Regions from separate parts of the Allobosea sp. FBZP-16 genome, predicted to be linked through region 1. Evidence: predicted binding sites of a transcription regulator. Region 1 holds the regulator's gene; each other region holds the start of a gene.
The links. The regulator LexA, encoded in region 1, represses DNA repair genes until DNA is damaged. The targets are predictions, from matches to a motif close to TGTTCNNNNTGTGTTCNG.
Positions count from the first base shown of each region.

Region 2: a site for LexA is predicted at 1,260-1,277, ahead of uvrA (excinuclease ABC subunit UvrA). Genes of this name have one in related genera too.
Region 3: a site for LexA is predicted at 2,793-2,810, ahead of CXY91_RS28285 (ATP-dependent helicase). Genes of this name have one in related genera too.

Region 1 covers NZ_LNCQ01000022.1:575,366-579,867, forward strand. The annotation lists gene CXY91_RS09015 (molybdopterin molybdotransferase MoeA) at 1-855, shown strand, start outside; gene lexA (transcriptional repressor LexA) at 1,189-1,926, shown strand; gene CXY91_RS09025 (ComEC/Rec2 family competence protein) at 1,920-4,139, opposite strand; gene gltX (glutamate--tRNA ligase) at 4,351-4,502, shown strand, end outside.
Region 2 covers NZ_LNCQ01000006.1:69,674-74,175, reverse strand. The annotation lists gene CXY91_RS00735 (GNAT family N-acetyltransferase) at 1-61, shown strand, start outside; gene CXY91_RS00730 (MFS transporter) at 58-1,236, shown strand; gene uvrA (excinuclease ABC subunit UvrA) at 1,427-4,354, shown strand; gene CXY91_RS29955 (hypothetical protein) at 4,387-4,502, opposite strand, start outside.
Region 3 covers NZ_LNCQ01000056.1:116,928-121,429, reverse strand. The annotation lists gene CXY91_RS28290 (amino acid ABC transporter ATP-binding protein) at 1-698, shown strand, start outside; gene CXY91_RS28285 (ATP-dependent helicase) at 706-2,766, opposite strand; gene CXY91_RS28280 (DoxX family protein) at 2,955-3,344, shown strand; gene CXY91_RS28275 (hypothetical protein) at 3,374-3,541, opposite strand; gene CXY91_RS28270 (hypothetical protein) at 3,579-3,773, shown strand; gene dusA (tRNA dihydrouridine(20/20a) synthase DusA) at 3,857-4,502, shown strand, end outside.

The sequences.
Region 1 (4,502 bases):
GTCATCCGCGTCACCAAGCCAGCGGGCAAGGGCCAGTTCATCCGCCCGGCCGGGCTGGATTTTCAGACTGGCGAGGTCCTGCTCAAGGCCGGTCGTCGCCTCGATAGCGCTGCGCTCGGTCTGGCCGCCGCTGCCGGCCACCCGACGCTTTCGGTCCGCCGCAAGCCGCTGGTCGCGATCCTTGCCACCGGCGACGAACTCGTCCTGCCGGGCGAGCCGGTCGGCCCCGACCAGATCGTCGCCTCCAACAGCTTCGCGCTCGCCGCGCTGATCGAGCAGGCCGGCGGCACGGCGCTCGACCTCGGCATCGCCCGCGACAACCACCCCGATCTGGCCGCCAAGATCGACGCGGCGCGCGCCGCCGGCGCCGATGTCCTGATCACCCTCGGCGGTGCTTCCGTCGGCGAGCACGATCTCGTCCAGGCGGCCCTGAAGGCGCAGGGCATGGCGCTCGGTTTCTGGAAGATCGCAATGCGCCCGGGCAAGCCGATGATGATGGGCCGCCTCGGCCCGATGGTCGCGCTTGGCCTGCCCGGCAACCCGGTCTCCTCGATCGTCTGCGGCCATCTCTTTGCCATGCCGCTGGTCGAGGCGCTGCTCGGCATCGCCGATCCCGAGCGCGACCGCAGCGAGCCCGCCACCCTGGCCGTCGACCTGCCGGCCAATGACGAGCGCCAGGACTATCTGCGTGCCACCACCGAGATCATTGAGGGCGAGCGACGGGTCAGGCCCTTCGCCAAGCAGGATTCCTCGATGCTGGCGAACCTGTCGCGGGCCGAGGCGCTGGTGATCCGCCCGGCTTTCGCCGAGCCTGCCAAGGCCGGCGATCCCTGCCGCATCATCCGGCTGCGCTAGAGCATTTTCGAGCGAAGTGGACACCGGTTCGCGTGAAGAAAATGCGATAAAGCGAAGACCTAAAGCAATTCCGCGGTTCGGAGAATTGCGGAGTTGCTTTAGTCAACTCTCCCGCTCTCAGGTTGTCATCCCGGACAAGCCGCGCAGCGGCGCCGATCCGGGATCCATTCCGGAACCTCTTTCGGGATCCCGGTCTCCATGCAGTCGCCCGGGACGGCATGTCTCAAATAGGATCAGTTCTCATCACAGCGCTCCCCTTGCGGAACACAAGGCGAACGCGTATGGTGTTCGTGCTTTGTTTCGATTCTAGCCCGAGAGGCGAGCGGCGCGACCATGCTGACACGCAAACAGTTTGAACTGCTTCGCTTCATCCAGGAGCGCCTGCGGGAATCCGGCGTGCCGCCCTCCTTCGACGAGATGAAGGATGCGCTCGATCTGCGTTCCAAATCCGGCATCCACCGGCTGATCATGGCGCTGGAGGAGCGCGGCTTCATTCGCCGGCTTCCGAACCGGGCACGTGCGCTCGAAGTCATCAAGATGCCGGACGGCATCGGCGGGCCGCAGGCACAGCGCGGCCGCTTCAGCCCCTCCGTTGTCCAGGGCGGCCTCGGCCAGACCCCGCCTCCCCCGACGCCGGCAGCCAATCTGACGAAGCCGCGACCACCGGCTGCCGAGGAAAGCGGGCGCTCGACCGTCTCGATCCCGGTCATGGGCCGCATCGCCGCCGGCACGCCGATCTCGGCGATCCAGGACCGCAGCCACAGCGTCACGATGCCAGCCGACATGCTCGGCGGCGGCGAGCATTACGCCCTGGAAGTCCGCGGCGATTCGATGATCGAGGCCGGCATCCTCGACGGCGACACCGTCGTCATCCGTAAGCAGGATACCGCCAATACCGGCGACATCATCGTTGCCCTGATCGACGACGAGGAAGCGACGCTGAAGCGGTTGCGCAAGCGCGGCTCCTCGATCGCGCTCGAAGCCGCCAACCCGGCCTATGAGACGCGCGTGCTGGGGCCCGACCGGGTCAAGATCCAGGGCCGGCTCGTCAACCTGATGCGGCGCTACTGAAGCGCCTCGGCGTCCTCTGCCGGCTCCGCAGTTGCGGCTGCAGTCGCCGGAGCAAGCGCTGGTTCTGACGCCGGCTTCGGTTCCGGTCGTGCCCGGGTCCAGGGGCGCAGGCGCGTGACCTCGTCGGCCGTATAGGCGCGCCAGCCGCCGCGGGCCGCGTGATACGCCGTCGCGCCATCACGGATGAGGGCACTGCGATCGATCAGGCGGGCTGCGCAAGGTGCTGTCCAGTAGAGCGACGTCACCACGAGATCGGCGCGCAGGCAGTCCTCGACCAAGGCGATCCGGTCGCGCGTATAGGCTACCGAGCGGCCATCCGGGAGGCGGATGACGCAGCCACGCGGATCGCAAGCGGCGCCATTACGCAGCGCCGCATCGTCGGGCGCACGCGAATCGCCGTCGGCATGCAGCCATTGCGTCAGCACGAAGCGGCTCGGCTTGCCGGCCAGCACCATCTTGCCCTCCGGCCCCCTCACCAGCACACCCGAGCCGTCTCGCTCGATCAGGATGTCGGGCCGCGACGGGGCCGAGGCCAGCGCCAGCCCGCCGACCAAGGGCAGCGCGGCAAGGAAGCGCAGCGCCGTCGTCCATAAGGTCAGCCAGAGCAACGACAGCGAGAACAGGATCAGCGCGGTCGAGCCGAAAGCGGGCAGCGCCACGGTCGAGCGGTCGATGCCGGCGACCCAATGGGCGAGCTGGAGTACATATCCGGAGGCCCAGCCCATCAGCGCCCAGGCCGGCCAGTCGAGTCCGAACGGATAGGCAAGCACGCCGAAGACCGCGGCCGGCATCACGATCAGCGAGACGAAGGGCAGCGCCAGCGCGTTGCCGAGCAGGCCGAACGGGTTGAAGGTCTGGAAATGGTAGACGCCATAGGGCGCCGTCGCCGCGGTCACGACCATGGTGGTGGTCAGGATTCCCACGGCCGAGAGCCAGAGCGGGCGCAGCGGCCAGGGCCATGCGGCGGCCGCGGCATCGGGCGCCCGCTCCTGCCAGCGCTCGGCGAAGGCGATCAGCGCCGCGACCGCTCCGAACGACATCTGGAAGCTTGGCCCGAGCAGTGCCTCCGGCTCGCGCAGCAGCACGATGATCGCGGACAGAGCGAGGTTGCGCATGGAAAGCGCCGGCCGGTCGACCAGGATCGCCCCGAGCATGACCAGCGTCATGATCAGCGAGCGCTCGGTAGCGACATCGGCACCGGAGAAAATGCAATAGGCGGTGGCACCGAGCATGGCGACGAGCGCCGCGAGCTTCTTCACCGGCCAGTGCAGCGCCACCGTCTGCGACAGCGTGAGCAAGGCCCGCACCAGCCAGAAGATCGTGCCGGCAGCCAGCACCATGTGCAGGCCGGAGATCGAGACGATGTGGTAGATGCCGGCGGCGCGCAGGTCGTTGTTGGTCTGCTCGCTGATCAGCCCGCGCTTGCCGGTGACGAGGGCCGCCGCCATCGCTCCTGCCTGCCCGCCGCCACTGGTCGCGATGCGCTCGGTCAGCGCGTTACGGGCCTGGTCGATCGCGACCGCCAGGGCGAGCCGGCGCGGCATCGGCACGGGCGGCGGCGCGAGCGCGATCTTGCCGGCGATGTTGCCGACGGCGCCGACGCCCTGGAAGAACGCATCGCGGGCGAAGTCGTAACCGCCTGGGCGCGCCGGGCCTGGCGGCGGCAGCAGGCGGGCGGTCGCGCTGATATGGTCGCCGGGCTTCAGCGTGGTCACCGGCGTGGTGACGCGCACCCGCCGAGGCCGCTGCCCGGGATCGACGCCCGGCAGGTCCGTGACCTGGATGACGATGCGCACGCCCTTCTCGCGCTGCTCCAGCGCCTCGACGAAGCCGGTGAGCTTGCCGACATGATTGCGGGCGAGCGCCGGCGCCGCGATGTTCGCCGTCCGCCAGGTCGCGGCCGTAAAGCCGGCAAAGGCCGCCGCGGTCGCGATGCAGATCGCTATGATGGCCCGCCGTTGCCGCATCAGCAGCGCGGCGAGCGCACACAGCACCAGCCCGGCCAAGGGCGCGGCCAGCCCTGGCTCGCGATCGGCCAGGAAATAGAGCAGCACGCCGGCCCCCATGCAGACCGGAAGCCAATTGAACAGCCGGCGGCGCTCGATCTCGGTTTCGAACGCCTGGCGGAGGCGGCCGCCCCAATCGGGCAGGAAAGCAGATAATGGCTGGGAAAAATGGGCGCCGCGCCGCAAGCGCGCAGGCAGAGCCAGCACGCCCACCCTGCTACGGCGCTGTTCCGGCCCGTAGGAGAGCATCCATCCCCCGTCGCGGCCGCGCGATGATCGCGCCCCCTCCCCGCAGGAGGCTCTTAACGGCAGCCGGCAAGCCATGTTACAGCGGCGGCGCCGGATGTCAGCCCCGGCCGAGGCCCGTATCCCGATCGCCCTCGCCTCACGCTTACCCGTTCCGCCGGAGCCTTCCTTCATGAGTGACACGGTCGTCACGCGCTTCGCGCCGTCGCCTACCGGATTCCTGCACATTGGCGGCGCCCGCACCGCGCTGTTCAACTGGCTCTATGCCCGCCGCCATGGCGGCAAGATGCTGCTGCGCATCGAGGACACCGACCGCGAACGTTC
Region 2 (4,502 bases), on a different contig from region 1:
CAGCCTCGGGCCGGGAGACCAGACGTTGCCACAGCCATGGACGGCCGGATCGGCCGGGTGATCTCCCGCAGCACGGTCTTCTGCCTCGGGCTGGCGCAGCTCATTTCCTGGGGCGTGTCCTATTATCTCGTCGGCGCCTTCGGTGAACTGATCGGTAAAGAGCTCGGCTGGTCGCAGGCGATCATCCATGGCGGGCTCTCGGCCGGCCTGCTGGTGATGGGGCTGACCTCCGGCGCGATCGGCCGGCTGATCGACCGCCATGGCGGCCGCACGGTGATGTGCCTGGGCTCGCTGCTCACGGCCGCCGGCTGCCTCGGCCTCGCCTTCGCCCATACGATCGCGGCCTATTACGCCGCCTGGCTCTGCCTCGGCCTCGCCATGCGGCTCAGCCTCTATGACGCCGCCTTTGCGGCGCTGGCCCGGATCGGCGGCAGCGCCGCGCGCCGGCCGATCGCCCAGATCACCCTGCTCGGGGGCCTGGCCTCGACCGTGTTCTGGCCGCTCGGCCATGTGCTCGCCGAGCAATTCGGCTGGCGCGGCGCCCTCATCGCCTATGCCGGCTTCGCGCTACTCACCTTGCCGCTGCATCTGACGCTGCCGGCTGTGTCAGCGCGGCCTCTCTCCGACGCGGCCGCGGCGAAGCCCGTCGTCACGCTCAGCCCGGCCGATACCCGCTTCGCCGGCCTGCTCTACGCGCTGATCGTCACCTTCGCCGGCGTCCTCAACGCCGGCATGTCCGCCCATATGATCGGCATTCTCGCCGGGCTCGGACTGCCCGCCGCGGCCGCGGTCTGGATCGGCGCGACCCGCGGCATCGGCCAATCGCTGGCGCGGCTCGGCGAAGTCCTGTTCGGGGCGAAGACCAGCCCGTTCGAGCTCAACCTCGTCGCCTGCCTGGTCCTGCCGCTCTGCTTCGTTGTCGGCCTCGCCGGCGGGGCGAGCGCCATCGCGGCACTGGCCTTCGCCTTCTGCTATGGCGCCGGCAACGGTGTGCTGACGATCACGCGCGGCACGCTGCCCCTGATGCTGTTCGATCCGAAGAGCTATGGCGCCTCTGTCGGGCGTTTGCTGGCGCCGGGCTTTTTCCTCTCGGCCGCGGCGCCGCTCGCCTATGCCCTGCTGATAGAGCGCTTCGGCGCCGCGGCGGCGCTGATCCTGTCGGGGACGCTGGCGCTGGCCATGCTGGTCTCGGCCATCCTGCTCAGAGCGCGCTTCCACAGCCTGCCACGCTCCTGACAATCTCTGTCAGCACACCTCGCAGGAACAATGCGGCAACATCGGCGGCTGCGTGCTACTCATGCCCGCCTCCCGCCCGGCTGCACTGGCACGAGCCGGCGATTGCCCTATCTCTACGGCTTAGCCCGAACCGGACACCACCATGGCCCGCAAGACCACGCTCGCCGAACAGGCCGCGACGCTGGAAGACATGTTCGACCGCAAGTCCGCACAGGACTCGGCGGCCGATCGGAACGCCCGCGTCATCTCCGTGCGCGGCGCGCGCGAACACAATCTCAAGAATGTCGATCTCGCGATTCCGCGCGACAAGCTCGTGGTGTTCACCGGGCTCTCCGGCTCCGGAAAATCCTCGCTCGCCTTCGACACGATCTATGCGGAGGGCCAGCGCCGCTATGTCGAGTCGCTCTCGGCCTATGCCCGCCAGTTCCTCGAGATGATGCAGAAGCCCGATGTCGACCAGATCGACGGGCTCTCGCCGGCGATCTCGATCGAGCAGAAGACGACCTCGAAGAATCCGCGCTCGACCGTCGGCACCGTCACCGAGATCCACGACTATATGCGCCTGCTCTGGGCGCGCGCCGGCATCCCCTATTCGCCGGCGACCGGCCTGCCGATCGAGAGCCAGACCGTGCAGCAGATGGTCGACCGCCTGGTCGAGCTGCCGGAAAAGACGCGCGGCTATCTGCTGGCGCCGGTGGTGCGCGGCCGCAAGGGCGAGTTCCGCAAGGAGATGGCCGACTGGCTGAAGCGCGGCTTCCAGCGCGTCAAGGTCAATGGCGAGTTCTACGAGATCCCGGACGCGCCCGCCCTCGACAAGAAGTTCAAGCACGACATCGATGTCGTCGTCGACCGCATCGTGATCCGGCCGGACTTAGGAGCCCGCCTCGCCGACTCGCTGGAGCAGGCGCTCGACCTCGCCGACGGCATCGCCGTCTTCGAATATGCCGACGAGAAGGAGGAGAACGGCGAGGCCAGGCGCGTCACCTTCTCCTCGAAATTCGCCTGCCCGGTCTCCGGCTTCACCATCCCCGAGATCGAGCCGCGCCTGTTCTCGTTCAACAACCCGTTCGGCGCCTGCCCGGCCTGCGACGGCCTCGGCCACGAGATGCGGATCGATCCGGAGATGATCGTCCCGGATCATTCGCTCTCGCTGAAGAAGGGCGCCATCGCGCCCTGGGCCAAGTCGACCTCGCCCTATTACGGCCAGACGCTCGATGCGCTCGCCAAGCATTTCGGCTTCTCGACCACCAAGCCCTGGAGCGAGCTGCCGCAGAGCGCGCGCGACGCCATCCTGTTCGGCACCGGCACCGAGGCCGTGCGCATGGCCTATAATGACGGGCTGCGCGCCTACGAGGTGAAGAAGCCCTTCGAGGGCGTGATCACCAATATGGAGCGGCGCTGGAAGGAGACCGAGAGCGACTGGGCCCGCGAGGAGATCGGCCGCTTCATGTCGGAGACGCCCTGCGCGGCGTGCAACGGCTTCCGCCTCAAGCCCGAGGCGCTGGCGGTCAAGATCGACATGCGCCATATCGGCGAGATCTCGCAGCTCTCGGTCAAGGACGCGCTCGCCTGGGTCAGCGCCCTGCCCTCGCGCCTGTCGGCGAAGCAGAACGAGATCGCCCCGCGCATCCTCAAGGAGATCCGCGACCGGCTGACCTTCCTGCTCGATGTCGGCCTGGAATACCTGACGCTGGCGCGCGGCTCGCGCACGCTGTCAGGCGGCGAGAGCCAGCGCATCCGCCTCGCCAGCCAGATCGGCTCCGGCCTCACCGGCGTGCTCTATGTGCTGGACGAGCCCTCGATCGGCCTGCACCAGCGCGACAATGAGCGCCTGCTCGGCACGCTGCGCCGCCTGCGCGACCTCGGCAACACCGTGATCGTGGTCGAGCATGACGAGGACGCGATCCTCACCGCCGACTATGTCGTCGATGTCGGCCCCGGCGCCGGCATCCATGGCGGCGAGATCGTCTCGAAGGGCACGCCGCAGGACATCCTCGCCGACCCGAACTCGCTCACCGGCAAATACCTCACCGGCGAGATGAGCGTGCCGGTGCCGCTGAAGCGCCGCAAGCCGCAGAAGGGCCGGAGCCTCAGGATCGTCGGCGCCCGCGGCAACAACCTCAAGGACGTCACGGTCGACATCCCGCTCGGCCTGTTCACCTGCATCACCGGCGTGTCGGGCGGCGGCAAGTCGACGCTGGTCATCGACACGCTCTACAAGGCGATCGCGCGCAAGCTCAACGGTTCGATCGAGCACCCTGCCCCGCATGAGCGCATCGAGGGCATGGAGCATCTCGACAAGGTCATCGACATCGACCAGTCGCCGATCGGCCGCACCCCGCGCTCGAACCCGGCGACCTATACCGGCGCCTTCACGCCGATCCGCGAATGGTTCGCCGGCCTGCCCGAGGCCAAGGCGCGCGGCTATCAGGCCGGCCGCTTCTCGTTCAACGTCAAGGGCGGCCGCTGCGAGGCCTGCCAGGGCGACGGCGTCATCAAGATCGAGATGCACTTCCTGCCCGACGTCTACGTCACCTGCGACGTCTGCAAGGGCAAGCGCTATGACCGCGAGACGCTCGAGGTGAAATACCGCGAGCGCTCGATCGCCGATGTGCTCGACATGACGGTCGAGGAGGCCAAGGACCTGTTCAAGGCCGTGCCCTCGATCCGCGACAAGATGGTGACGCTCGCCCGCGTCGGGCTCGACTATGTCAAGGTCGGCCAGCAGGCGACGACGCTCTCGGGCGGCGAGGCGCAGCGCGTCAAGCTTTCCAAGGAGCTCTCCAAGCGCGCCACCGGCCGCACCCTCTACATCCTCGACGAGCCGACCACCGGCCTGCACTTCCACGACGTCGCCAAGCTGATGGAGGTGCTGCACGAATTGGTCGAGCAGGGCAATTCCGTGGTGGTGATCGAGCACAATCTCGAAGTGATCAAGACCGCCGACTGGATCATCGACATGGGCCCCGAAGGCGGCGACGGCGGCGGCGAGGTCGTGGCGCAAGGCACGCCGGAGGATGTCGTCCGGATCGGCAAAGGCCACACCGCGCGCTTCCTCAAGGAGGTGCTGGAGCGGCGACCGTTGAAGGGCAAGGGGGCGAGGCAGGCGGCGGAATGAGCAACCTCATATGCGGTAACTCAGCAAAAATGCTAAGGCCTAAGTCGAACCCCGCCTTTCCGCTTAACTCCCGCAGCGAGCCGAAACAGATCTGGCATATTAAATCGTCCGTCTGCAGTGGTCTCGATAATCGCGAGATGATCCAGAG
Region 3 (4,502 bases), on a different contig from region 1:
ACGTCATGCCCGGCGAGGTCGTCGTGGTGCTCGGCCCGTCGGGCTCCGGCAAGTCGACGTTCCTGCGCTGCATCAACCATCTGGAGGCGATCGATCGCGGCTCGATCATGGTTGCCGGCGAGCAGATCGGCTACCGGCTGAGCGGCGAGCGGCTGACCAAACTGTCGCCGCGCGCGATCGCGGCGCAGCGCCGCCAGATCGGCATGGTCTTCCAGCAGTTCAACCTCTTCCCGCACATGACGGCGCTGGAGAACATCATCGAGGCGCCGGTCGGCGTGCACGGTCACTCCCGCAAGGACGCGACCGACTACGCCATGGAGCTGCTCGGCCGCATCGGGCTGACCGAGAAGGCGAATGCCTATCCGCGCCAGCTCTCCGGCGGCCAGCAGCAGCGCGTCGCCATCGCCCGGGCGCTGGCGATCCGGCCCAAGCTGATGCTGTTCGACGAGCCGACCTCGGCGCTCGATCCCGAGCTCGTCGGCGAGGTGCTTACGACCATGCGCGATCTCGCCGGCCAGGGCCTGACCATGATCGTCGTCACCCATGAGATCGGTTTTGCCCGCGAGGCGGCCGACCGCGTCGTCTTCATGGATGGCGGCCTCGTCGTCGAGCAGGGGAGGCCGGAAGAGGTGCTCGCCAATCCGAGCCATCCACGCACGCGCCTCTTCCTCAGCCGCTTCATCCGCGAAGCGGCCTGAGGGCAGCTCAGCGCCACATGCCGCGCATCTTGGCGCGCACGTCGATCGTCGGGCCGGCGGAAACCGGCCGCGAGCCGGCCTGTGCCGCCAGCGGCCAGGCGCGCCGCTGGAAATGCTTCAGCAGCGTGTTCGGGATGAAGCGCGTTCGCGCCGCATAGACGTGCCGGTCGCCGGTCGACGACTGGCCATGCGTGAAGAAGCGCTGCGGCACCATAAGATGCAGATCGTCCTTGGCGCGCGTCATCGCGACATAGAGCAGCCGGCGCTCCTCCTCGATCTCGTCCTTGGCGCCGGCGCCGAGATCGATCGGGATGCAGCCGTCGACGACGTTCATCACGAAGACCGACTTCCATTCCTGCCCCTTGGCCGAATGGATGGTCGAGAGGATCAGATAGTCCTCGTCGAGATGCGGCACGCCGGCCTGATCGCTGGTCGCGTCCGGCGGGTCGAGCGTCAGCTCGGTCAGGAAGCGCTCGCGCGAGGGATAGCCACCGGCGATCTGCTCGAGCTGCAGCAGGTCGGCCTGCCGCGTCGTCGCGTCTTCATGGATGCGCTCCAGATGCGGCTCGTACCAGAGCCTTGCCCGCTCGATCTCGGCCGGCCAGCCCGACATGCCCGAGCGCAGCGCTTCGATCGCCTCGACGAAGGCGATCCAGTCCTCTCCCGCGCGCGCAGGCGCCGGAGCATGGCGAAGAGCTTCCGCCCCGTCCGGCGCCTGCGCCAGGTGCTCGATGACACGCTGGGCCGAGGTCGGCCCCACGCCTGGCATGAGCTGCATCACGCGGAAGGCCGAGACCCGGTCGCGCGGGTTCTCGACGAAGCGCAGCAGCGCGAGCAGGTCCTTGACGTGGGCGGCGTCGAGGAATTTCAGCCCGCCGAATTTCACGAAAGGGATGTTCCGGCGCGTCAGCTCGATCTCGAGCGGGCCGCTATGATGCGAGGCGCGGAAGAGCACCGCCTGCTGCTTCAAGGTCGTGCCGGCCTCGCGGTTCTCCAGCACCTGTTCGGCGATGAAGCGCGCCTGGTCGGCCTCGTCCCGGACATTGACCAGCTCGGGCGCGGCACCCGTCGCCCGGTCGGTCCAGAGGTTCTTGGTGAAGCGCTCGGCAGCCAGGTCGATTACCGCATTGGCGGCGCCGAGGATCGCCTGCGTCGAGCGGTAGTTCTGGTCGAGCGTGATGACTTCGGCCGGCGGCGAGAAGGCGAGCGGGAAGTCGAGGATGTTGCGGACGGTCGCGGCGCGGAAGGAATAGATCGACTGGGCATCGTCGCCGACCACCGTCAGCCCGCGGCCATCGGGCTTCAGCGCCAGCAGGATCGACGATTGCAGCCGGTTGGTGTCCTGGTATTCGTCGACCATGACGTGGTCGAAGCGTGCCCCGACATCGGCCGCGAGGTCGCCATCACACATTGCCTGCGCCCAGTAGAGCAGCAAGTCGTCGTAATCGAGCACGTTCTGCTGCTGCTTGGCCTCGACGTACGATCCGAAGAGCTGCTTCAGCTCCTCCGCCCAGGCGATGCACCACGGATAGGACAGGCGCAGCACATCCTCGATCGGCTGCTCGGCGTTGACGCAGCGCGAATAGATCGAGAGGCAGGTTCCCTTGGTCGGGAAGCGCGCCTCGGTCTTCGAGAAGCCGAGCTCGTGCCGGACCAGGTTCATCAGGTCGGCGGCGTCCTCCCGATCATGGATGGTGAAGGCGGGATCGAGCCCGATCTGCTCGGCGAGGTCGCGCAGCAGCCGCGCGCCGACGCCATGGAAGGTGCCGGCCCAGTTCAGCGCATCGACCGCGACCCCGGCGCCGTCGCCCATCACCTTGCGGGCGATGCGCTCGACGCGGCGGATCATCTCCGAGGCCGCGCGGCGCGAGAAGGTCATCAAGAGGATGCGCCGCGGATCGGCGCCGCAGACCAGCAGATGGGCGACGCGGTGCGCCAGCGTGTTGGTCTTGCCGGAGCCAGCGCCGGCGATGATCAGCACCGGCGGGGCAGGGGCCGCATCGCCGCCATGCGAGACCGCGCGCCGCTGCGCCGGATTGAGGCTGTCGAGATAGACGTGCGCGTTCATGCGTGATTCGACCTGTGCTCGCGAACGGGAACATAACATGCACGGTCGGGGCAACGTCGAATGACGTCACCGGCTAAGTCACGCGTCAGCAAGAAGCCAGGCCCGGCAAGGCCCGGACCGCCGGATCGTTCCTGTCATGCGATGACGAGCGCTTAGGTTTTCTGGCACCGGGATCGAGGGAGACGCCTATGACCAAGAATGCCATGCTCTGGACGGGCCGCGTCCTGACCGGGCTTTTCGCCCTCTTCATGCTGGGCGCGTCGGTGACGCCCAAGCTGCTGCGCATGCCGGTGGCCGAGGAGACGATGGCGCAGCTCGGCTGGCCGGCCGGCTATGCCTTCATGATCGGCCTGATCGAGCTGGCCTGCCTCGTCCTGTACCTCGTTCCGCGCACGGCACTGCTGGGTGCGATCCTGATGATGGGCCTGCTCGGCGGGGCGATGGCGACGCAGATCCGGGCCGGGAGCCCGCTCTTCAGCCATATTCTCTTCAGCCTCTATCTCGGGCTGTTCATGTGGGGCGGCCTGTGGCTCCGCGACGGGCGGCTGCGCGCCCTTTTTCCGGTCGTTCGAGCGTAGCGGCTGGCGGCGGGCCCGGCAGCGCCGGTCTAGTCGCCCTCCAGCTGCCTGGCGCGGTCCAGCGCGAGGGCGGTGCCCTTCTCAACGAAGTCTGCAATCAGCGCCAGTTCGTCGACGCTGTATTGCCTCATCAGCGCGGTTGAGCGCTCTGCCATCGGCGCGAACAGCTCTTGGAGCGGCCGGATCGCTTCCGGCACGATTCGGACCTGGATCGGGCTCGCAGGTCCTGCCGGCATGAACCCCGAGGTCGTCGCCAAGCTCAACGCCGCGGCGGGCAAGGCGCTGGCAGATCCGAAGGCACAGGAGCAGCTCAAGACGCTCGGTGTCCTGCCGAATTTCTCGACTCCTGCCGAGTTCGCTGCGCGCATCGCTGCCGACCGCGCCGTCTATGCCGAGATCGTTGCGAAAGCGAACCTCACATTCCGGTAGAGCGCCGGCGCACTATATGGAGGGCGGGAAATCTGCTACGGCGCTGCGCTCGCCAGCAGGGTTCCGGCAACGCCAGACCGTAGATGATGACCGCAGCAGACCACCGTTTCTCCGTGGCCCCGATGATGGACTGGACCGATCGGCATTGCCGGATCGTCCATCGCCTGATGTCGCGCCGCGCCCGGCTCTATACCGAGATGGTGACGGCGCAGGCGGTGGTGCGCGGCGATCGGCAGCGGCTGATCGGCTTCGATGATGTCGAGCACCCGGTCGCGCTCCAGCTCGGCGGCAATGATCCGGCCTTGCTGGCAGAGGCCGCGAAGATCGGCGCCGATTTCGGCTATGACGAGATCAACCTGAACTGCGGCTGCCCCTCCGACCGCGTCCAGGGCGGGGCCTTCGGCGCCTGCCTGATGCGCGAGCCGATGCTGGTCGGCGATTGCGTCGCGGCGATGAAGGCGGCCGTTTCGATCCCCGTCACGGTGAAATGCCGCATCGGCGTCGATGACCAGGACCCGGAAGCCGCGCTCGATGCGCTGACGGCTGCCGTGCGTGCGGCCGGCGTCGATGCGCTCGTGGTCCATGCCCGCAAGGCCTGGCTGCAGGGGCTCTCGCCCAAGGAGAACCGCGAGATCCCGCCGCTCGACTATGAGCGTGCCTATCGGCTGAAAGCGGCCAATCCCGATCTGATCGTCTCGCTCAATGGCGGCATCAGGCATCCCGAAGAAT